3 regions of the Pseudomonas silesiensis genome follow, and region 1 is predicted to be linked to each of the others. Evidence: riboswitches for the same ligand, from Rfam matches in the RefSeq annotation. Region 1 holds a riboswitch; each other region holds the start of a gene.
What was found. Region 1 has a riboswitch for cobalamin ahead of cobW (cobalamin biosynthesis protein CobW). Riboswitches for the same ligand answer to the same signal wherever they lie in the genome.
Positions count from the first base shown of each region.

Region 2: another riboswitch for cobalamin. It lies ahead of cobO (cob(I)yrinic acid a,c-diamide adenosyltransferase); the one in region 1 lies ahead of cobW (cobalamin biosynthesis protein CobW).
Region 3: another riboswitch for cobalamin. It lies ahead of PMA3_RS10525 (ABC transporter substrate-binding protein); the one in region 1 lies ahead of cobW (cobalamin biosynthesis protein CobW).

Region 1 is NZ_CP014870.1:2,715,409-2,723,279, reverse strand. It holds gene PMA3_RS12280 (magnesium chelatase ATPase subunit I) at 1-122, opposite strand, end outside; gene cobN (cobaltochelatase subunit CobN) at 277-4,203, opposite strand; gene cobW (cobalamin biosynthesis protein CobW) at 4,207-5,268, opposite strand; cobalamin riboswitch at 5,371-5,584, opposite strand; cobalamin riboswitch at 5,777-6,003, shown strand; gene PMA3_RS12265 (CbtB domain-containing protein) at 6,123-6,326, shown strand; gene PMA3_RS12260 (CbtA family protein) at 6,338-7,045, shown strand; gene PMA3_RS12255 (cobalamin biosynthesis protein) at 7,042-7,455, shown strand; gene cobM (precorrin-4 C(11)-methyltransferase) at 7,537-7,871, shown strand, end outside.
Region 2 is NZ_CP014870.1:4,797,601-4,805,471, forward strand. It holds gene cbiB (adenosylcobinamide-phosphate synthase CbiB) at 1-538, opposite strand, end outside; gene bluB (5,6-dimethylbenzimidazole synthase) at 535-1,185, opposite strand; gene PMA3_RS21125 (cobyrinic acid a,c-diamide synthase CobB) at 1,182-2,591, opposite strand; gene cobO (cob(I)yrinic acid a,c-diamide adenosyltransferase) at 2,588-3,199, opposite strand; cobalamin riboswitch at 3,281-3,513, opposite strand; gene PMA3_RS21135 (PQQ-dependent sugar dehydrogenase) at 3,627-4,940, shown strand; gene PMA3_RS21140 (O-methyltransferase) at 5,172-5,825, opposite strand; gene PMA3_RS21145 (C40 family peptidase) at 5,846-6,382, opposite strand; gene PMA3_RS21150 (C40 family peptidase) at 6,548-7,198, opposite strand; gene hda (DnaA regulatory inactivator Hda) at 7,413-7,871, opposite strand, start outside.
Region 3 is NZ_CP014870.1:2,300,345-2,308,215, forward strand. It holds gene PMA3_RS10495 (DUF3618 domain-containing protein) at 1-224, shown strand, start outside; gene PMA3_RS10500 (GFA family protein) at 302-751, opposite strand; gene PMA3_RS10505 (DUF6555 family protein) at 748-1,002, opposite strand; gene PMA3_RS10510 (RidA family protein) at 1,486-1,866, opposite strand; gene PMA3_RS10515 (ABC transporter ATP-binding protein) at 1,950-2,741, opposite strand; gene PMA3_RS10520 (FecCD family ABC transporter permease) at 2,738-3,754, opposite strand; gene PMA3_RS10525 (ABC transporter substrate-binding protein) at 3,751-4,764, opposite strand; cobalamin riboswitch at 4,907-5,103, opposite strand; gene PMA3_RS10530 (TonB-dependent siderophore receptor) at 5,258-7,438, opposite strand; partial or broken gene PMA3_RS31695 (biopolymer transporter ExbD) at 7,833-7,871, shown strand, end outside.

The sequences.
Region 1 (7,871 bases):
CCGCGCGGGCCTTCGATCAGCACACCGCCGATTTTCGGGTCAATGGCGGTGAGGTAGAGGGCGAGTTTCAAGTCGTCGGCGCCGACCACGGCGGAGAGGGGGAAATGCGGGGTGTCGGTCATCTTTAATACTCGGTCATGGTCGGTGATCCATCAGCAGCACCTTAATCCCTGTGGGAGCGAGCTTGCTCGCGATGGCGGTGTGTCAGCCAAAATTAATATTGAATGATCCACCGCTATCGCGAGCAAGCTCGCTCCCACAGGGTTTTGCGGCGCATTAGCTATCTTCTTCTATGTCCAGCAACAAATTCTCCAGCGCCTCGCGATACTCGCCCGGCTCCTGCCACATGCCCCGTTGCTGCGCTTCGAGCATGCGCTCGGTCATGTCGCGCAGTGCATGGGGATTGTGCTCGCGAACAAAATCCCGGGTCGCCGGGTCCAGCAGATAAGCGTCCGCCAGCAATGCGTACTGGTGATCGTCAATCAACTGCGTCGTCGCGTCGAAAGCAAACAGATTGTCGACCGTAGCCGCCAGTTCGAACGCGCCTTTATAGCCGTGACGCTTCACGCCGTCGATCCACTTGGGGTTGGCCGCCCGGGAGCGGATTACCCGGTTCAATTCTTCTTTCAAGGTGCGGATCTTCGGCAGGTCCGGCTGGCTGTGATCGCCATGGTAACTGGCCGCCGCTTCGCCGCTAAGGCTTTCCACGGCGGCGAGCATGCCGCCCTGGAATTGGTAATAGTCGTTGGAATCGAGCAAGTCGTGCTCGCGGTTGTCCTGGTTTTGCAGCACTGCTTGCACCTGGCTCAAGCGCTGGGCGAACTGTTCTCGGGCGGCGGTGCCTTCGTCGGAACCGCCGTAGGCGTAACCGCCCCAATTCAGGTAAACCTCGGCCAGGTCGTCGCGGCTTTGCCACAGCCGACCGTCGATCGCGCCTTGCACGCCCGCGCCGTATGCACCGGGTTTGGCACCAAAGATGCGCCAACCGGCCTGACGGCGAGCCGACTCTTCATCCAGACCTGATCGAAGTAGCGTTTCACGCTCGGCGCGGACCTTGGCGGCCAACGGGTTGAGGTCGTCCGGCTCGTCGAGGGCGGCAACCGCTTGCACGGCCGCGTCGAACAGGCGGATCAGGTTGGCGAAGGCATCCCGGAAGAAGCCGGACACGCGCAGGGTCACGTCCACCCGCGGCCGGTCGAGCAGGCCAAGTGGCAAAATTTCGAAATCGTCGACCCGCTGGCTGCCGGTGGCCCAGACCGGGCGCACGCCCATCAGCGCCATGGCCTGGGCGATGTCGTCGCCACCGGTGCGCATGGTCGCGGTACCCCAGACCGACAGGCCGAGCTGGCGCAGGTGGTCGCCGTGATCCTGCAGATGTCGTTCCAGTATCAGGTTCGCCGACTGGAAACCGATGCGCCAGGCGGTGGTAGTAGGCAGGTTGCGCACGTCCACCGAATAGAAGTTGCGCCCGGTCGGCAGCACGTCCAGGCGCCCGCGGCTGGGTGCACCGCTGGGCCCGGCCATGACGAAACGACCGCTCAAGGCATCGAGCAATCCGCGCATTTCCGCCGGGCCGCAGGCATCCAGGCGCGGCGCGACGACTTCGCGCAGATTGTCGATGATGGCGCTGACCTCAGACCAACCTGGACCCTGTGGGAGCGAGCTTGCTCGCGATAGCGGAGTGTCAGTCGACATTGCTTTACCTGACACACCGCTATCGCGAGCAAGCTCGCTCCCACAGAGTTCAGTCGACATTGATTTGCCTGATACACCGCTTTCGCGAGCAAGCCCGCTCCCACAGGGTTCGGGGTTGGCTTGAGGAGGATTTACTGTCTGCGAGATCAGTTGAGCGGCGAACAATTCCAGGCGTTCGCGGGTGTCGCCCGCCGTGCGCCAGACTTCATCGGTGAGGGATTGCAGTTCAATCGGACGGGGCCCGGTCCAGGGTTCCGCCAGCGCACAATCCAGCGGATCGAAACCCAGTTCGAAGGCCTTGGCCAAGGCCCGCAACACACTCGATTGCGCCCCTCGCCCATCGCCACGAGGAATTCGCAGCAGGGCCAGCAAGGTATCGATACGCAGACGCCCGGTCGGCGACTCGCCGAAGATGTGCAGGCCATCGCGGATTTGCGACTCTTTCAAGTCACACAAATAGGTGTCCAGGCGCGGCAGCCAGATCGCCGCATCGGCATCGCTGTCGAGGTGTTCATCCAGTTGCAGTTCGTGGTCGATGTGGCTGTCGCGTACCAGTTGCAGAATGTCCCGCTGCAACTCCCGGGCGCGCCGCGGATCGAGCAATTGCGCGTCGTAATATTCGTCGGCCAGCAGCTCGAGGTTGCGCAGCGGCCCGTAGGTTTCTGCGCGGGTCAGCGGTGGCATCAGGTGATCGATGATCACCGCCTGGGTACGACGCTTGGCCTGGGCGCCCTCGCCCGGATCGTTGACGATAAACGGATAGATGTTCGGCAGTGGGCCGAGCAGTGCATCCGGCCAGCAATTCTCCGACAGACCGACGCCCTTGCCCGGCAGCCATTCGAGGTTGCCGTGCTTGCCGACATGAATCACCCCGTGGGCGCCATAGGTGTTGCGCAGCCAGAAATAGAACGCGAGATAGCCGTGCGGCGGCACCAGGTCCGGGTCATGGTAGACCGCGCTCGGATCGACCTGATAACCCCGGGCCGGTTGAATGCCGACGAAGGTCAGGCCGAAACGCAACCCGGCAATCATCATCCGCCCGCCGCGGAACATTGGATCGGTTTCGGGGCTGCCCCAGCGTTCCAGCACGGCCTGACGGTTGGTTTCGGGGAGCGCGTCGAACATCAGACGGTAGTCGTCCAGTGCCAGGCTTTGATGGCACGGTCGCTGGTCCAGGGTGTCGAGGTCGTTGCTGACGCCGCCGAGCAACTGCTGGATCAACGCGGTGCCGCTGTCCGGCAGTTCGGCCGGTAGCGGATAACCTTCTTTATGCAGCGCACGCAGGATGTTCAGCGCCGCGGCAGGTGTGTCGAGACCGACCCCGTTGCCGATGCGACCGTCGCGAGTCGGGTAGTTGGCCAGGATCAGCGCAATGCGTTTCTCGCCATTGGGTACCCGCCCCAGATCGATCCAGCGTCGGGCCAGTTCGGCGACGAAATCCATGCGTTCCGGTTGTGGTCGATAACACACCACGTCCGACTGGCTGCGCTCACTGCGCCAGGCCAGGTCCTTGAAACTGATCGGCCGGCTGATGATCCGCCCGTCCAGTTCCGGCAGCGCGATGTGCATCGCCAGGTCACGCGGACCGAGGCCCTGCTCGCTGGCGCGCCAACCGGGTTCGTTGTCTTGGGCGCAAATGGCCTGGATCACCGGAATGTTGCGGCGAAACGGTCGCAGCTGCGGCGCTTCGGGGCTCGACTGGGCGAAACCGGTGGTGTTGAGAATCACCTCGGCAGCGACTTCATCCAGCAGGTCTTCGACCACGGCCAGGCAGCCGGGCTCTTTCAAACTGGCCACGGCAATCGGCAGCGGGTTAAGCCCCGTCGCCTGCAACCGCTGGCAGAAAACGTCGATGAAAGCGGTGTTCGCCGCCTGCAGGTGCGAGCGGTAAAACAGCACGGCCGCTACCGGTTGACCGGCTTGCCAGTCGGCTTGCCAATCCTGCAGTGCGGCGGGGCTTTTTTGTGGGTGATAGATCGCGGTGCGCGGCAAGGTCTGCGGCTCGGCCCAGGCGTAGTCGCGATCCAGCCAACGATTGGCGAGGCAGCGAAACAGGTCGAGTGCGTTGGCCATGCCGCCCTGACGCAGGTAATGCCAGAGCCGGTCGCGGTCTTGCGCATCCACGGTGCTCAGGTCGCTGAGTTCCGGATCCGGACGATCATCGCCGGGCACCAGGATCAGCTGCACACCGCGCTCGGACAGCGCCACCAACTGCTCGACGCCATAGCGCCAATAGGCAATGCCGCCGTGCAGTGAAATCAGGATGACCTTGGCGTGACGCAGCACTTCGTCGACATACAGGTCGACCGAGGCGTGATTCTGCACCTGCATCGGATTGGCCAGGCGCACGCTCGGGTAATCGTCCGGCAATTGCTGCGCCGCTTCGGCGAGCAGCGCCAGGCTGGAGTCGCCGCTGCACAGGATCACCAGCTCGGCGGGGGTCTGTCCAAGGTCGGCGATGTTGTCATCCGACACGAAACCGCCGGGCTGGGTCCTGAGCAGGTGCATGGCTTAAACGCTGAGTGCGGCGCGCAATTGCGCTTCGAGCAGTGCCGCGTCCAGTTCCTGGCCAATCAACACCAGGCGCGTGGTGCGAGCTTCATCGGCACCCCACTGACGGTCGAAATGCTTGTCGAAGCGCGTGCCCACGCCCTGGATCAACAGGCGCATCGGCTTGCCCGGGATCGCGGCGAAACCCTTGACGCGCAGGATGCCGTGCTGGACCACCAGTTGGGTCAAGGCATCCAGCAGCAGGCTTTCGTCGGCTTGCGGCAGTTCGATGGAAATCGAATCGAAGGCGTCGTGGTCGTGGTCGTCCTCGCCTTCGTGGTGATGATCATGATGGCTGTGACGGCTGTCGATGTGTTCTTCGGAACCGGCACCGAGGCCGATCAGTACGTCCAGTGGCAGGCGGCCGCTGCTGGCTTCGATGACTTTCACCGCGGGCGGCAGTTCTTCGGCGACTTCCAGGCGCACCCGGGCCAGATCTTCAGGGCTGATCAGATCGGCCTTGTTGAGGATCACCAGGTCGGCGCTGGCCAGTTGGTCGGCGAACAGTTCGTGCAGCGGCGATTCGTGGTCCAGGTTCGGGTCGAGTTTGCGCATGGCGTCGACCTGGTCCGGGAAGGCGGCGAAGGTGCCGGCAGCGACGGCCGGGCTGTCGACTACGGTGATCACCGCGTCAACGGTGCAGGCGCTGCGGATTTCCGGCCACTGGAAGGCTTGCACCAGTGGTTTTGGCAGGGCCAGGCCCGAGGTTTCGATGAGAATGTGATCGAGGTCGCCACGACGGGCCACCAGTTCGCGCATCACCGGGAAGAATTCTTCCTGGACGGTGCAGCACAGGCAGCCGTTGGCCAGTTCGTAGACACGGCCGCTGGCTTCTTCCTCGGTGCAGCCGATGGTGCACTGCTTGAGGATTTCACCGTCGATGCCCAGTTCGCCAAACTCGTTGACGATCACCGCGATGCGACGGCCCTGGGCGTTGTCGAGCATGTGCCGCAGCAAGGTGGTCTTGCCCGAGCCGAGGAAGCCGGTAACGATGGTGACGGGGAGTTTGGCCAGTGTTTTCATTGGATGCCCTTTGGCAAGGTGGCGGGCATACGGGACGACAATCGCAGCGTGCAGGTGCACGCGCGCAAGAGTTCCGCCACCGGATCACCCCGCCCGGTTGTAGTGAGAATCTGTAACGAGGCAGGTCTCCTGGCTGACGGTGTGCCAGTCGTTCGACTGGCGTTTGCTGCGCCTTCCCGCGAACCTGACGGATCAGGGTTTGCAGTGGCGTGGCAGCGAACATCACCGTTCACAGTTGCGGGGGCAGCCGCGGCATCGACCGCGTTCCCTTCTTAGCTTCGGCAGATGCCGAAGAACCTCGAAAGCGCAAGGCTACGCATGGTGTGGGGGCGGGTCAATGTCTTGTGGTCAGCCGTCAGGACACCTTCGCGGGCAAGTCGGATCGCCGCACCGCTCGCTCCTACAAGAGCGCCGCCGACCTGTAGGAGCGAGGCTCGCCCGCGAATGGAGCGCCTCGGTCTCGAATGAGAACCCCTGCCAATTGACGCCCAACCCCCGCCCATGCTCTCCTACACGCCTTGTTACGGGTGCCCTTCACAGGGTGAAACGGGAAACCGGTGAATCATGTGCTTTACTCAAGGCCATGTCAGTCCGGTGCTGCCCCCGCAACGGTAAGCGAGCGAAGCGTCAGATCCACTGTGCCTGCAGTTCGGCATGGGAAGGTGACGCTTACAGGTCCAGGCGACAGCCTGCCCCCTCGTGAGCCCGGAGACCGGCCCGCAACACCCGGTGAACGTTACGTTCACCGCATAACAAACCCGCGGTGGGCGGGCGCTGTTGAGCCTCTGCGCGTCTGGTGCGCAGGGATTTTCCATGCGCTCTATTCACCCGCTGACAGACCAGAGGGAAGCGCCATGTCGATCATCAGCAGCACCGGCAGCAACACAGACAAGAGCACCGCCAGCAGCACCACGACCCTGACTCAACGCCTGACCGCCGCCGCGTGTGCGTCGATCCTTGGCGCGTGCCTTGTGTATTTCGCCGGTTTCTCGCACATCGAGTCGGTGCACAATGCCGCGCACGATACCCGTCACAGCGCCGCCTTCCCGTGCCATTGAGACCTGCCGACATGATCAAGCGTATCGCGCAAACCGCGGGTTTCAGCGGGCTGCTGGCTGCCCTGTTGCTGACCCTGCTGCAAAGTTTCTGGGTTTCGCCGCTGATTATGCAGGCCGAGACCTACGAAAAATCCGAACCGGCGGCTGTTGAAATCCATGAACACGCCGCGGGCGCTGTCGTCGCTCATACCCACGATGCCGAGGCCTGGGAGCCGGAAGACGGCTGGCAGCGCGTGCTGTCGACCACCGGCGGCAACCTGGTGGTCGCAGTCGGTTTCGCGTTGATGCTGGCCGGTCTCTATACCTTGCGCGCCCCGACCAAAACCTCCCAGGGCCTGCTCTGGGGCCTGGCCGGCTATGCGACCTTCGTACTCGCCCCGACCCTGGGCCTGCCGCCTGAGCTGCCGGGAACTGCCGCGGCCGATCTGGCGCAACGACAGATCTGGTGGATCGGCACAGCGGCCTCCACCGCGGCCGGCATCGCCCTGATCGTGTTCAGCCGTCACTGGCTGATGAAGGTCCTGGGCGCCGCGATCCTCGCTGTTCCCCACGTGATAGGCGCGCCACAACCGGAAGTGCACTCGATGCTCGCGCCGCAAGCCCTCGAGTCGCAATTCAAAATCGCTTCGCAGCTGACCAACGTCGCGTTCTGGCTGGCCCTGGGCCTGGTCAGCGCCTGGTTGTTCCGCCGCAAAAGCGATGGCCAATACCAAGCATGACCGATAACAGCGCCGTGCCGACCCTGGTGGTCGGCCTGGGCTGCCAGCGCGGCTGCCCCGTCAGCACGTTGCGCGCATTGCTCGACCAGGCGCTGCAGGCTCATCGAATCGAGCTGAGCCAGGTCAAGGCCCTGGCCAGCATCGACCTGAAGCGCGAAGAACCGGGCCTCATCGAACTGGCCGCGCAGCTCGAGTTGCCGCTGATGTATTTCAGCAGCGAACAGCTGGCCGGTTATCAGCCGCAACTCAGCCACCGTTCGGACATCGCGTTCGAACGCACCGGCTGTTACGGCGTCGCCGAAAGCGCCGCCCTGGCCCTGGCCGAACAACTGGCCCAGGCGCCGGCAAAACTGCTGATTTCGCGACAGAAATATGCCCAGGCCACCCTCGCGTTGGCTGGCGCGGCGTAAAAACCCCGATAATCCCCGCTTTCGATCATGAGCAATCTTCATCTGAAGCCTTGCCCTGGCCCTTTTTCACAGGAACCGACGATGACTGTCTACTTCATTGGCGCAGGTCCCGGCGACCCGGAACTGATCACCGTCAAAGGCCAACGGCTGATTCGCAGCTGCCCGGTGATCATCTATGCCGGCTCCCTGGTGCCCGCCGCCGTGCTCGAAGGCCATCAGGCCGAACAGCTCGTGAACAGCGCCGAACTGCACCTGGAACAGATCATCGAGCTGATCAAGAGCGCCCATGCCAAGGGCCAGGATGTGGCGCGGGTGCACTCCGGCGATCCGAGCCTGTATGGCGCCATTGGCGAGCAGATTCGCTACCTGCGCGAGCTCGACATTGCCTTTGAAATCATTCCCGGCGTGACCGCGAC
Region 2 (7,871 bases), 2.1 Mb from region 1:
TACGGTAACCCCACATCGCGTCGAGGGTATTGCTCAGGCGATACAGCACCACACCGGGCACTCCTGCCACGGCGAACCAGAACAGCGCGGCAAATACCGCGTCGCTGCCGTTCTCCAAAACCGATTCGGTGGCAGCGCGGGCGACTTCGGTTTTATCCAGTTCGCTGGTCTGGCGGCTGACCAGGTACCCCACGCGTTTGCGCGCTTCTTCAATATCATCGCTGCGCAGGGCCTTGGCCACCGGCTCGACGTGTTCGCCGAGGCTGCGCATTCCGAGGGCGCAATAAAGCGCGAGAATGTCGACGATCCAGCCGACATAAGGCGCCCAGGAAAACGCCGTGGCCAGCAAGGTCAACGGCACGACCGCGATGAACCACGCGGTGACGCCGTGACTGCGCCAGCCGCGACCTTCGCTGTTGAAACGTTGCTCGATGCGGTCGGCAAAACGGCCGAATGCCACCAGCGGATGCCAGCGTTTGGGTTCACCCAGCAGCGCATCCAGCGCCACCGCGGCGACACTCAATAACGCCACACTCATTGACTCACTCCCCAATAATTTTCATACAGCAATTCGCCGAGCGGACGCGCCTGCGCCCAGCCTTCGAGTACCAGCATCGGCGCTGGATAAAATTCCTGGACCGGCCCCAGGCACAGCACGGCCAACGGCTTGGCGCCAACGGGCATTTCCAGCAAGTCGGCCAAGGCTTGCGGCTCGAACAACGAGACCCAACCCATGCCCAGTCCTTCGGCGCGGGACGCCAGCCACAGGTTCTGGATGGCGCAGGACAAGGAGGCCATGTCCATTTCCGGCAAGGTGCGGCGGCCGAAGATATGCCGGTCGCGATCATCCATCAGGGCAGCGACCAGTACTTCGGCGCAGTCGTTGATGCCTTCTACCTTGAGCTTCATGAATTCGTCGCTGCGCTCGCCGAGGGCTTCGGCGGTGCGGATGCGTTCTTCTTCCACCAACTGCTGGATTTTGCCGCGCAGGGCACGGTCGCTGATGCGAATGAAGCGCCAGGGCTGCATCAGGCCCACGCTCGGGGCCTGGTGGGCGGCTTCCAGCAGGCGCCGCAGTAGTTCGGGCGCGACGGTGCCGCCGGTGAAGTGGCGCATGTCGCGGCGTTCGGCGATCACACGGTAGACCGCTTCGCGTTCGGCTTCGGTAAATGCGTTGTCAGTCATGGCCTCTTCGCGAGCAAGCCCGCTCCCACATTTGATAGCGGTGCCCATGAGGTCTCTGGTACGACGCGGTCCAGTGTGGGAGCGGGCTTGCTCGCGAAGGCGTCCTCACGGTCAGGCGCGAACAGTGCGGCTACAGCAGTCGGATTCGACGGAAAATAAAAATGCACATAAGAGGCTGTCATCCGCCCCTGACGATAAACCGCCTCCGCCCCACGCCCGCCATTCGGGCTCAGCCCACGGGCAATCGGCTCAAGCCCGGTGCTGGTCAACGAATGATGATAAGTGTGCCCACGCAGCAAACCTTCCGGCAGTTCAACCGCCTGCAAAGCCAACGCAGCCAGACGCTTTTGCATCACCGCATCCCCGGCCAACAAGCCGACCAATTCGGCACGGGTGCCTTCGACATCGGTCAACGAATCCAGCAGATACAACATGCCACCGCACTCGGCCAGCAACGGTTTGCCCGCCCCATGGTGAGCGCGAATCGCGTCGAGCATCGATGTGTTCCGTGACAGCGCCACATGGTGCAATTCCGGATAACCGCCCGGCAGGTAGAGACTGTCCGCCTGCGGCAATCCGGCATCCCGGATCGGCGAGAAAAACAGTAACTCGGCGCCCATGGCGCGCAGCAGATCCAGGCTCGCGCCATAGGTGAAGGCAAAGGCTTCGTCGCGGGCCACGGCGATCCGCACGCCGGCCAACAACGGCTCGGCAGCGATCACATCGGGTGCGGCGAATTCCACGGCCGGTGGCAACGCCACCTCGCAACTGCTGGCCAGGGCATCGGCCGCTGCGTCGAGGCGCAGATCGAGATCGTTCAACTCGCTGGCCTGGACCAGCCCCAAATGACGGCTCGGCAGCTCGATCCCGGTCTCCCGGGACAAGGCGCCATACCAGCGCAAGCCTTCAGTCAGGCTGCCTTCGAGCAATTGCGCATGGCGCAAGGTGCCCACGCGGTTGGCCAGCACACCGGCAAACGGCAAGTCCGGCTGATAGCGCGCCAGCCCCAGGGCCAGCGCGCCAAAGGTCTGGGCCATGGCAGTGCCGTCGATCACACCCAGCACCGGCACACCGAAGTGCCGCGCCAGGTCGGCGCTGGACGGTGTACCGTCGAACAGCCCCATGACCCCTTCGATCAGGATCAGGTCGGCTTCACCTGCGGCTTCCCACAACAGTCGACGACTTTCCTGCTCGCCGACCATCCACATGTCCAGTTGATACACCGGCGCACCGCTGGCGCGCTCGAGAATCATCGGGTCGAGGAAGTCCGGACCGCATTTGAAGACCCGCACCTTGCGCCCCTGATTGCGGTGCAACCGGGCCAGCGCAGCGGTGACGGTGGTCTTGCCCTGACCGGAGGCCGGCGCGGCAATCAAGACCGCCGGGCAATGACGTGGCTGACTCACAATTCGACGCCTTTTTGCGCCTTGATACCGGCCTGGAACGCGTGTTTGATCACGCCCATTTCGGTCACGGTGTCGGCCAGTTCGATCATTTCCGGTTTGGCACCGCGACCGGTGACCACCACATGCTGCATCGGCGGACGCGCCTGCAAGTCGCTGAGCACCTGATCGAGGTCGAGATAACCGTGCTTGAGGGCGATGTTCAACTCATCGAGTACCACCAGGCCGATGGACGGATCGCTCAGCAGTTCCCGGGACACGGCCCAGGCGGCTTCGGCGGCCGCGATATCACGCTGACGGTCCTGGGTTTCCCAGGTGAAGCCCTCGCCCATCACATGAAACCGCACTTGCTCCGGAAAACGGCGGAAGAACAATTCTTCGCCGGTGCTGTTGCGGCCCTTGATGAACTGCACCACGCCACACTGCATGCCATGGCCCAGGGAGCGGGCGAGCATGCCAAAGGCCGAACTGCTCTTGCCTTTGCCGTTGCCGGTCAGCACCAGCAGCAGGCCGCATTCGTTCGGGGAATTGGCGATGCGTTCATCGATCACGGCTTTCTTGCGCAGCATGCGCGCCAGGTGACGTTCATCACGATCGGGGGTATCAGTCATGGGGGAGCTCTCCGTTGGGGCTGGATAACGGCGGGCAGGCACAAGAATAGACGGCAAAAAGCCTGGCATCGCCCACCGTGATGCCGCTGGATGGATCAGGCCGGTCTCCGGGCTCATGAGCGGCGCTGGCCGAACTGCGCGCCTTCCCATGTCGGCTTCGACACAGTGGCTCAAGGCGCAGTCTTCACTCATTTACCGTTGCGGGGGCAGCGTCGGGATCATGACGCTTCATCCTTCGAAGACCGTCATTCACCGACTTCCCTGTTTCACTCTGTCGGCCATGGCCACAGAGCACCTGAAACAAGCCGCGAAGGTTAGAGGGTTGGGGGTGGAGCGTCAATTGAGAAAGAGCCCCGCTGACCGGTTGAACCATCGCGCCTCTGGGCTTCTCTATGTTTGTATCACTGCGTCCATAGGGAAGATCAGCATGCGCAATCCCCAGCTCGTTCTCGTCATCGCGTTCGCCGGTGGACTCGCCGCCTGCGGTGAAACCTCCAGCCTGCAAGTCATGGACGGCACCGGACCGTCGCCCAGGCTGCCGGAACCGAACAAGACCCTGATCCCGACGGTGAACGTCGCCCCGGCGATCGGCTGGCCAGACGGCGCGAAACCCGTCGCCGCGACGGGGACTCAGGTTGCCGCCTTTGCCGAAGGCCTCGATCACCCGCGCTGGCTGTATGTATTGCCCAACGGCGACGTGCTGGTCGCTGAAACCAACGCGCCACCGAAGCCCGATGACGGCAAAGGCGTCAAAGGCTGGGTCATGAAGAAAGTCATGGGCCGTGCCGGTGCTGGCGTACCGAGCCCGAACCGCATCACGTTGCTGCGAGACAAGGACCACGATGGCATTGCCGAAACCCGGACGGTGTTCCTGGAAAACCTCAATTCGCCGTTCGGCATGACCCTGGTCGGCACTGACCTGTACGTTGCCGATACCGACCGCTTGCTGCGGTTCCACTACGAAGAGGGCGAGACGGCGATCAAGTCGCCCCCGATCAAAGTGGTCGATCTGCCGGGCGGCACGCTCAATCATCATTGGACCAAAAACGTCATCGCCAGCAAGGACGGGAGCAAGCTATACGTGACGGTGGGTTCCAACAGCAATGTCGCCGAAAACGGCATGGACCAGGAAGAAGGTCGCGCGGCGATCTGGGAAGTGGACCGCGCCACCGGCAACCATCGGATCTTTGCTTCGGGGATCCGCAATCCCAACGGCCTGGCCTGGGAACCCCAGAGTGGAGCGCTGTGGACCGCCGTCAATGAGCGTGACGAAATCGGCAGCGACCTGGTACCGGACTACATCACTTCAGTGAAGGACGGCGGGTTCTACGGCTGGCCTTACAGCTATTACGGACAACACGTCGATGCGCGCGTGACCCCGCAGAATCCGGACCTGGTGGCCAAGGCCATTGCGCCAGACTACGCGGTCGGCCCGCACACGGCATCGCTGGGCCTGACCTTTGCCGAAGGCAACACCCTGCCGACGCAGTTCAAGGAAGGCGCCTTCATCGGCCAGCATGGCTCATGGAACCGCGACCCGCACAGTGGCTATAAAGTGATTTTCGTGCCATTCAGCGCGGGCAAACCGGTCGGGCAGCCGGTCGATGTGCTCACCGGGTTCCTCACCGACGATGAAAAAGCCATGGGTCGGCCGGTGGGGGTGGTGATCGATCGGCAGGGCGGTTTGCTGGTGGCGGATGATGTGGGGAACAAGGTGTGGCGGGTGTCGGCGACTAAATAGCTGCAATACCCATCACTTACGGGACACACACAGCACCTGTGGGAGCGAGCCTGCTCCGGGCGGCGATCCGACGATGGCAGTGGACCAGGCAACATCGATGTTGACTGTGCTGGCCCCATCGCGAGCAAGCTCGCTCCCACAGGGGATCGCATTTTGATCAAACAACCCAGTCGACTCTGGGAGCGAGCTTGCTCGCGATGGGGCCAGCAAGGCCACTCAAAAATCGCCCGCCTAGCGCTTGCGGCACAAGGTCAACCCATCACCAAGCGGCAACAACGACAAATCCACCCGCACGTCATCCTTCAAGGCCCGATTGAGCCCTTGGATGGCGCGGGTATCGGCGCTTTCAGGATTGTCCTCGAGCACCCGCCCGCTCCACAGGGTGTTATCGAACACCGCCAGCCCACCGACCCGCAGCAAGCGCAGCGCATGCTCCAGATAGCTTGGGTAATTGGCTTTGTCGGCATCGATGAAGACCAGGTCGAACTGTCCTGGCTGATCCAGCTGGGCCAGGGTTTCCAGCGCTGGCGCCAACCGCAGATCGATCCGCTGCGCCAGACCCGCCTCCTGCCAGTAACGGCGCGCGGTCGCGTTGTAGTCGCCGGGGATGTCGCAGCAGATCAGCGAACCGTCATCCGGCAATGCCGCCGCCATGCACAAGGCGCTGTAACCGGTGAAGGTACCTACTTCCAGCACACGCCTGGCGCCGGTGAGTTTCACCAGCAACGCAAGGAATTGCCCCTGTTCCGGCGCCACCTGCCAGCGCGCCATGGGCAGCGCCTGGGTTTCATCACGCAAGCGCTTGAGCAGCGGCGTCTCCCTGAGGGAGACGTCGAGCAGGTATTGATACAGGGAATCATCGAGATTGAGCGTGCGAGCGGTCATGACCAGATTCTTCAAGCTATCTATGGGTTATGGGCCAGATGCTCTGGTTGTAACACACGCTTGGCGCTCAGGTAGGCTTTCTGCCAATAGGACTTGGACAAGCTGTCGAGCTTGACCGTACCGCCCGTGGCCGGCGCATGGACAAAGCGACCTTCACCGACATAGATCCCGGCGTGGCTGACCTGGGAGCCGCCATTGGTGGCAAAGAACAACAGGTCACCGGTCTGCAGGCCTTCCTTGCCGACACTGGCCGCTTGCATGCCGATCATCTCGCGCGTCGTGCGCGGCAAGGCAATACCGGCAACATCGCGGTAGACGTAGCCGATCAGCCCGCTGCAATCAAAGCCCGAATCTGGCGTATTGCCGCCCCACCGATAGGGCGTGCCGACGAGGCCGAGCGCACGAAACAGTACGTCTTCGGCGGCGGGAGAAAAGGCTTGGGAAGGACCGAAAACCAGCGGCGCGCGAATCACCGGTGCTGGCGGTGGTGTGCGGCTGGCGCAGGCGCTGAGCAGCGCTGCAAAGAACATGATTGCGAGGCGGGCCGACATCGTCATGGGCAGAACATCCTGATCTCGCTGCGGCTTTTTCCACCGACAGGGCAGAAAAGAAAACCGCCTGCGCAGGACGCAGGCGGTTTGCCATCAATATTAGATCAGGATTCTAGCTGCTGCACGGCAAACTTCAAGTAAGACTTTAAGTTCACCTTACAAAATGTCCGCTTACTTGCGTGCCGTGACGATCGTCGGGGTCGAATCCGGCGCCATGGCGAGCGCGCGCTTGGCTTCGATGAAGGTCTTGCTCCAGTAGCTGTCGCCCAGGCTGTCAATCCGCACACCACCGCTGCGGCGGCTGCTGGAATGGATGAACTGGTTGTCGCCCAGGTAGATCCCGGCGTGACTGACGCGCCCACGACGGCCATTGGTGGCGAAGAACAACAAGTCACCTGGCTTCAGATCGCTGCGGGTCACCAACGGGGCGTCCACGTTGATCATTTCCCGAGTCGAGCGCGGCAGGTTCATACCGGCCTCTTCACGAAACAGATAACCAATGAAACCGCTGCAATCGAAGCCGGCCTCGGAGGTGCCACCGAAACGGTAACGGGTGCCGATCAGGGACATGCCGCGTTCGAGGATGCTGTCGGCCAGAACCGGAAGCTGGTAGGACTTGCCATTGCCGAAGCTGGCGAGCTCTTTATCGGAGGCTGCCTCTTGCTCGATCGCTTCCTGGAGAAGAACGGAACTCGATTGGGCGGTAACGGAATTGATAACCTGCTGATTTTGCTCTTGCTGGGGCGCTGGAGTATGAGCAGCGCAACCGAACAACAGGGTGACGAGTGCGAGGGGCACGAGGGGTGCGAAGCGCTTGAGCATGGGCACGACCGTGGCTGATAGTTATAAAAGAAGCCGCGACTATGCCCGCAATCATGCTCATTTGCAAATTCAATCGAACTTTGTGTGACTTCCCGGCTTCTCGATTACATCTAAGCGCTCACCCCCGATTTAGTCGTCGCGCAGCCTGCAGGCCTGTAGGCATGCAGATTTTTTGGCGTCTGAAAACCGCCGAAACCTGCGTCAGGCATGGGTATCACCAGCCCAACGTTTCTTTGAGAAACGGAATCGTCAACTTGCGCTGGGCTTGAAGAGAAGCCTGGTCGAGGCGCTCGAGCAACTCGAACAGCGCGCTCATGCTGCGAGTGCCGCGCGTCAGGATGAAATGCCCGACTTCGTCGGTCAGGTGCAAGCCGCGACGAGAAGCGCGCAGCTGCAAGGCGCGCAATTTGTCTTCGTCGGAGAGTGGGCGCATCTGGAAGATCAGGGCCAGGGTCAGCCGGGATTTGAGATCCGCCAGCTTGACCGGCAACTCTCGCGGGGACGTCGAGGCGGCGATCAACAGGCGCCGACCGCTGTCACGCAGACGGTTGAACAGATGGAACAGTGCCTCCTCCCAATCCGCGCGCCCGGCGACTGCCTGCAAGTCATCCAGGCAGACCAGCTCGTATTGTTCGAGGTTGTCGAGGATTTCGATGCCACGATCCAGCAGCTC
Region 3 (7,871 bases), 420 kb from region 1:
CGACGGCAACCGAGCAACGCTACCTGGGCAAGACCAGCGCGGGGCTGGCCGACAAGGTCAAACAACAGGCACGGGAGGGCTTTGAAGCGGTACGCGATACCGTGACAAAGACGACGGATCATCCGGCCATGGACGTCAAGCCGGATGGGGAGCAGCGCCCGGCATCGACGGGCGAAGCGAGCACAGGGAATGCCGCCGACCTGTCGCGAGGACTGGGTACCTAATGATCGGGGGTGGGACGGGAGGTTCGTAATGGACCTCCCGTTTTATCCGGGCCATCGAAAATGCCGGGCAAACCGGTTTACAGAGAGTTCCAGACCCCGCCATCCGCGACCGGGACATCGTCCAGGTCGTAAGGGTTGACCCCCTCCAGGCAGCCGATGTTGAAGCCGAACTCTTCCGGATTGTTACTGCGTCGGTGGTGCGTGTAGGTGCCGCAGTTTTTACAGAAGTAATGCTCGGCGACATGCTTGCCGAACTGATACCTCGACAGCGCGGACTTGCCCCTGATCACCTTCAGATCCGCCCAGGCGACTGCCGCGACCACGGCGCCTTTGCGTTTACAGAATGAGCAGTCGCAGCGGTGTGGATCGGGAACACCCTCCGGCAGGTGGATCTCCAGAATGACGGCGCCGCAATGACAACTGGCCCTGTGTTGCGTGCGGATAGCGGTATTGCCGATTTTCTTCAGCCTCACACTGCCTGGAACATTGAAATCGGTGATCACGAATTGCTGCGGGTTTTGGGTCATGACGTTGAAACCTCTGTCCAATCCAATTTTGCGGATTCGCGCCATTTAACGTCAGTCACTCCATACTTCTCCGCTTGAGGCTTGGAGATGATTTTAAGCGGCGGTCTGCCTGGTTTAGGTATGGGAGCTATTCCTGCATCACAGCTTGCCCAAAGCCATGCGTCGGCGTTGCGCATTATTTTTGCCCGGATGATGAACGACTTCGGCTCCCCGTGAAGCTTGTACTCGATGATGTAAAGACAGGTATTCATGAGGCCCCTCCATTTGCTCATAGTCAAAGGAGTGGCCGCGTCAAAAAAAATTCAAAAGGTTTGCATGGCCGCGATTACTGGTTGATTTGGATCAACATACTGCGCAATCGGGCAAAACTCACTCTAGCTGATAGTGACGGATTTGCTGCGTTCACTCGACCAGTGACATGCCCTCTGTCGACGCCGGAGGCGCGGGCGAGTCCCAGGGACACCGCGCCCTGCGGTGACAATTTCCTTAACTGACTGGCATTAGGGTGATGGCGTCCCTTTAGTTTTACGGGGCGGTCAACTCCAGCGAGATGGCATTTGCAGCAGTTGGCGTAGACATTCGTTTCTATTTGACGGACTCGACTCCAAGGCTCGTTCAAATGCATACCGCGTGCCGACACTGCGGCTGGTCAATGCTGCGATGGCGGTGGCCCGGGTAAAATCCCCGGCCACCGTGCGAACGCCTGCGCAAGTTGACTGCGAGCGCTAGCGGGCTCAGCCCTTGGCGGCCATCGCGGTGACTTCGACCCGCATGCCTTCCACTGCCAGTGAGGCCACGCCAACGGCGGCGCGCACTGGCCACGGCTTGGCGAAGAAGCGCTGGTAGACCTCGTTGAAGGCGGCGCGGTCGGCCATGTCGGTGAGGTAGATGGTCAGGTGCAGGACCCGGTCCATGGAACTGCCGGCGCGCTCCAGCGCGACCTTGAGTGCCTGCAGTGTGCATTCGCTTTGCTCGATGATGCCGCCGAGTTCCAGGCTGCCGTCGGCACGGGTGGGGATCTGGGTGGAGACCAGGATTCCGCCGAAACCGGCGACGTCGGAGGAGATGGAGTCCGCGTCGGGATCGGGTACGAAGGTGATGTCTTGGTTTGCCATGAGGATCTCTTGTTGAAGGGTGATGAGCTGGGGGGCTTGCGCCTTTTAGCAGGGTGATACGGGGTTGATTCTACATCGACCGCTCAAACAGAACGAAACCGCAGAATAGGCGCGCCGTCAAAAGGGTCGGTCAGATAATGCGCGTGCACGCCAAACGTATCCTGCAAGCGCTGCGGGGTCAGCACCTCAAGCGGCTTTCCGAGGGCCACCAGTCGCCCCCGTTCCAGTACCGCCAGACGATCGCAGCTCAGCGCCTGATTCAGGTCATGCAGGGCGATCAATGTTGTCACTGGCAGCGCCTGCACCACGTTCAGGATCGCGAGTTGGTGTTGGATGTCCAGGTGATTGGTCGGTTCGTCCAGCAACAGTATCTGCGGGCGTTGGGCCAGGGCGCGGGCGATGTGGACACGCTGGCGTTCGCCGCCGGACAGGCTGTGCCAGGTCCGGTCTTTCAGGTGCGCCGCATCGACGTCGCACAGTGCCTGCTGGACGATGGCGGCATCCTCGTTCGACCACGGACTCAAGGCCGACAGCCAGGGCGTCCGGCCCAGCGCCACGGCATCGAACACATTGATGGCATCCAGCGTGTCAGCCTGTTGCTCGACCACCGCCAGGGTTTGCGCAACGGTTCGCCGCGCCAGCGTCTTGAGGCGCTGGCCGTTGAGGTGGATGTCCCCCTGGCTGGGGGCGCGCACGCCAGCCAGCAGTTTGAGCAGCGTGGATTTGCCCGAGCCGTTGGGCCCGACGAGGCCCAGGGTCTCGCCTCGGCGCACGTCCAAGTAGATATCGTGCAGCAATTGGGCGTCGCGAACCTGGAACCCGAGGCCGGAACAACTCAGCACGCAATCGCCGATAACCGGGTGGGCGGCATTCATCGGGCATTCCTCCGGCCGATCAGGATCAACGCGAACACCGGCGCGCCGACCAATGCCGTGATGACCCCGACCGGGATCACCTGGCCTTTGATCAGGGTTCGCGACAGCACATCGGCGGCGATCAGAAACAGCGCACCGCCCAGCGCACTGGCCGGCAGCAGGCGCGCATGGCGGGTGCCCAGCAGCAGTCGCACGGCATGGGGAATGACCAGCCCGACGAAGCCGATGGAGCCGACAATCGAGACCATCACGGCCGTCACCAGGGCGGCGCAGCTGATCAGCAGCAATTGCACCCGGCGTACCGGGATGCCGAGCGAAGCGGCGGAGTCGGCACCAAAGGTGAAGGCGTCCAGCGCCCGCCGATGCCACAGGCAAACGGCAAGACCGGCCACTGCCACCGGGACGGCCAGCCACACCGACGGCCAGCGCACCCCGCTGAGATTGCCCAGCAACCAGAACATGATGCCCCGGGCCTGCTCGGAACTGGCCGACTTGGTGATCAGGAACGCCGTGAGCGCATTGAATAGCTGCGAACCGGCAATCCCCGCGAGGATGATTTGCCCGGTGCCGCCGGGTGAGCCGCTGGCACGGGCCAGCAATACCACCAGGGCGAAGGCGGCAACAGCCCCGGCAAACGCCCCGACCGACAGCGAAATCAGGCCCGCCCCCAGCCCCAGCAACGCCACCAGTACCGCGCCCGTCGAGGCGCCGGCGGAGATACCCAGCAGGTAAGGATCGGCCAACGGATTGCGCAACAGCGATTGCAGGACCACCCCGCACGTGGCCAGGCCCGCCCCGCAGGCCGCCGCCACCAGCGCGCGGGTCAGGCGATAATTCCAGACGATGCCTTCGTCGATCGGGTCGAGGACATGGCCGGCAGCCCACAGTTTGTTGGCCAGCACCTGGAATACCACAGCCGGATCGATGGGCGTTTCACCGATGGCCACGCCGGCAATGATGGCCAGCAGCAGCGTCATGGCGGCCAGCAATGTGCGAATCAACGTCCTGATCATTTCGGCAGGTCATAGCCGTCGATGGCGGATGCCAGGGTGGCCAGACCGTCGAACATTCTGACGCTGGCCTGCATGGCCATGGCGTCGAGGATGATGATGCGGTTGTTTTTCACCGCGTCCATGTTGCGGGTCACCGGGTCGCTGCGCAGGAAGGCCAGTTTCTTGAGGTGGTCGTCAGCGGGGAAGCGTCGGCGATCCATGCGCGCGATGACCAGAAACGTCGGGTTAGCCTTGGCGATGGTTTCCCAGCCGACGGTCGGCCATTCTTCGTCCGATTGCACCACGTTACGCACACCCAGGGTGTTGAGCATGAAGTCGGGAATGCCCTTGTGCCCGGCGACATAAGGGTCGATATCCAGGCTGGCACTGGAGAACCAGAACAGCGCGCTGGTGTGCTTCAGGTCCTTGTCCTGCACCGTGGCGACAGACCTCGCCAGGCTGGCCTTGAGTTCGTCGTTCAACTGCCGGCCACGTTCCTGCACATCGAAAATCTCCGCCAGTTGGCTGATGCTTTTGTAAATGCTGTCGATGCGAAACGCCTCCAGCCGCGTGCCGTCGGCACCGACCAGGTTGTCTTTGGCTTCGCAGTCGGAGGGCATCAGGTAGGTCGGGATCTGCAGCTCGTGAAACTGCTCGCGGGTACCGACCACGCCTTGCGGGCCGACCATCCACTCCAGTTCTACCGCCACCAGTTGCGGGCGTTTGCCGATGACCGCCTCGAAGCTCGGCTCGTTATCGGCCAGGCGCGGGATCGGGTCGTTCGCTGTCTTGTATTGGGCCAGCACCTCGTTGAACCACAGCGACGTGCCGACCAGCGTGTTGCCAAGCCCCAGGGCGAAGAGCATTTCGGTGCCGGCCTGGCCGATGGTCACGGCGCGGCTCGGTGCCTGCTCGAAGGTCAGGGTGCTGCCGCAGTTCTCGACCGTCAGGGGGTAGTGGGTCGGGGCCGCGTGGGCGAGGGTGGACAGACCCAGCGCCGTGACGAGGGTGGCAAGGCGTGACAGCAGCATGACGCAATCTCCAGTGGACCGTACTCGGGGCAGGGGTACGGACTGGAAACACATCATCGAACGCTGCCAATAAAGCACTGACGTGGCGCTCACTGAACGTGACGCACGGCGCAAGGATGTCCTTCCCGGACACCCCGCCGGTTAGTGATTTGCTTGGCCGGCAGGTCTCCTGACTGATGCGTCGACGCCTGGCTCCAGCCTTCCCGGGAGTGATCCCAGTGGTCATTTCAGGAGCAGGCTCAGCACCTACAGTTGCGGGGGCAGTTCCGATTGATGCCGTGTCGGGCATCTCGGATTCCCTATTAATCCCATGTGGAAACCGGCGGCCGGCATGGTAGTCGATCATGCCGTTCAATGGTCCAGTATTTTTTCTCGGGTGCCGAGGGGGACGCTCGACTGTTCGCCAGGCATCCTCCTCAGTCCGGGTTCCATACCGTCCCCAACGCCGGGCACCTGCTCGATATGGCTCCTGGAACGATAGGTGGCGCAATCATCAGAAGTTAATGGAGGCGCTCAACCGGGCCGTCAGCGGCGCACCCTGGAACAGGTAGCCGTCGCCCAGGTATTCGCCGGCGTCACGCCAGTAGCGCTTGTCGAACAGGTTGTCCACGGTCAGGCGGAACACCGTGTCGTAACCGTCGATGCGGGTGCTGTAGCGGCTGCCGACGTTGAAAATGGCGTAGGCGCCGGTCTCTACTCCGCCTTGGCGATTGGCGTATTTGCTGGCGCTGTATTGCACCCCGCCGAGCAGGGCCAGGCCATCGATCCCGGGCAGGGCGTAGTCGCCCTGGAGGTTTGCACGCAGCGTCGGCACATTGATTGCCTGATGACCTTCATAGGCCGGCGTGCCGCTGTCGCTGACCCGGGCGCGGATCGCCGCGACACTGGCGGCGATCTGCAGGCGCTGGCTGGCCCAGCCGTTGGCAGAAAGTTCCAGGCCGGTGTTCTTCTGTTCGCCCTGCTGGGTGAAGGTGAACGTGCCGTCGTCATTGGGTCGGGAGTACTGGTACGCCTGGCGGATCTGGAACAGCGCCGCGGCCAGGCTGATGCGCTGCCAGTCGTACTTGATGCCCGCCTCGATCTGCCGGGACACGGTTGGCGCGAGGATTTCAAAGGCGTTGGTGGTGAACCACGCCGCTTCGCCGCCCAGGGACAAACCCTTGCTGTAGCGGGTGTACAGCGCCAGGTTGTGCAGCGGCTTGTAGATCAGCGCGGCCTGGGGCAGGAACACATAGCGTTGGGTGTGCCGGGTAGTCTCGCCCTGGCTGTCGAAGGTCTCTTCATCCAGGCGCACCTCACGCCCGCCGAGCACGGTCTGCCATTGTTCGTTGAAGCTGATCCGGTCATTGAAGAACAGCCCGTACTGGCGGCTGTCCAGGCGACGGTAGGAATCGTTGAGCGGACCGTCGTAGCGTGCGAAATCCGCTGGTTCGCTATCGATATTGGCGCTGCCGATCATCACGTTGATGGTGTCGCGTTTATCCACCACGCGGCGAAACGCGCTGGCGCCTACGCTCAGTTCGTGACCGAGGCCAACGGTGTCGAAGGCGCCAGTGAAGGCAGCCTGGACCTCGTCATTGCGACGGGTATCGTCCGGGCTGCGGAAGTCGTAGAGGTCGTAGTCGCCCTCGGGGCTGAAGTAGTTGGGCACCGCGGCGCTGGCGCAACTGGCGGAACCGTAGCAACCCCAGGCGAACGCGCTGTAGTCATCGATCACCACCCGGCTGCGCGAGGCGCTGATAGTGCCTTTCCAGGTATCGCTGAAGCGATATTCGAAGTTGCCGTTGAGGTTCAGCGCATCAGTGGTGACGGGGTTCGAGCCGCTCTGGTGTGCCAGCAGTTTTTTCGGCGAGGTATGGTGTGGCAGGCGGGTGCCGCCAAGCAATTGATAGCCCGGCGCCGAGCGTTGTTCCCTGGTCTGGTACTCGGCATCCAGTTGCAGCAGGGCATCGGGGCTGATGTTCCAGTCGAAGGCCAGGGAGGCGAAGTCGCGCTGGCCATTAGTGTGCTCGACATAGGAATGCAGCTCTTCATGGGCCACGTTGGCGCGTAACCCGAATTGCTGTTCATTGCCGAAGAATCCGCCCACATCCGTGGCCAGGTAACCGCTGCCACGGTCGTCCGTGGAGACAGTGACCGAGCGCACGTTGGCCGGCCGCTTGGTCACGTAGTTGACCAGCCCGCCGGGCTCGCTGACGCCGCTCTGCAAACCGGAAAGCCCCTTGAGCAATTCCACCTGCTGTTTGTTTTCCAGGCCGACGTTCTGCTCGCCGGTGATGGTGCGGCCGTTGATCTTGTAGCTGCTGGCGGAGTTGAGCGAGAAGCCACGCACGACGAAGTTTTCGTAGTAGCCGACCGGCGCGTAGCTCTCACCCACCGAGGCATCGTTCTGCAGGACTTCGCTGAGCAGACGGGCCTGCCGATCCTTGATCAAGGCTTCGGTGACCACTGAAATCGAGGCTGGCGTATCGAGCAATGGCGTCGCGTCGAAACCGCCGACCGAGGCGCTGTGGGCCTGGTAGCCGGAGGTGTCTTCGCCCGTCACGGTCACCGCCGGCAGTTCGGTGTCGGCAGCCTGCGCGGTGGGGGCCAGCAGCAGGCCCAGGGCCAGAAGATTGTGCGTGAACCGTGGTGCGGACGCTCCCTCGCGGGATGTCCGGTGAAGCCTATCCATGAAAACTCCTCGACGATTGCGAGCACGGGCCAGGCGAACACCGGGCACAGGCACCCAGGCGCGCTCCGGGGCAGAGCCGTGCTGTTGAAACAGGAAAAAGCGATGTGTGCCCGGAGGGCGTCAGGCCGGAGTTGCTCCGGTGGTTATTGGCAAGTCTGAATCCGCGGCCATTCTTGAAGCGAGGCATCATACAAGAGGACGTTGTCGCGTCCGACGATTATCAGCGCCAGGGCCACCACAGCTGCAGAAATGCAGAGCACCAGCGGCTCGTGCGTATGGGGCAGGTCCCAATCCAGCAGCGGCTTCAGATGCGCTGTCGGCAGGTACAGACACTAAGGGGCCATCAGGTTGCGGGCCGGCAGAGTGAGGCTGTCGGGAATATGTCCGCGTCGGGGCGGCCAAGGCGAACAACCCTGATGTGCAGGTGCAGGTG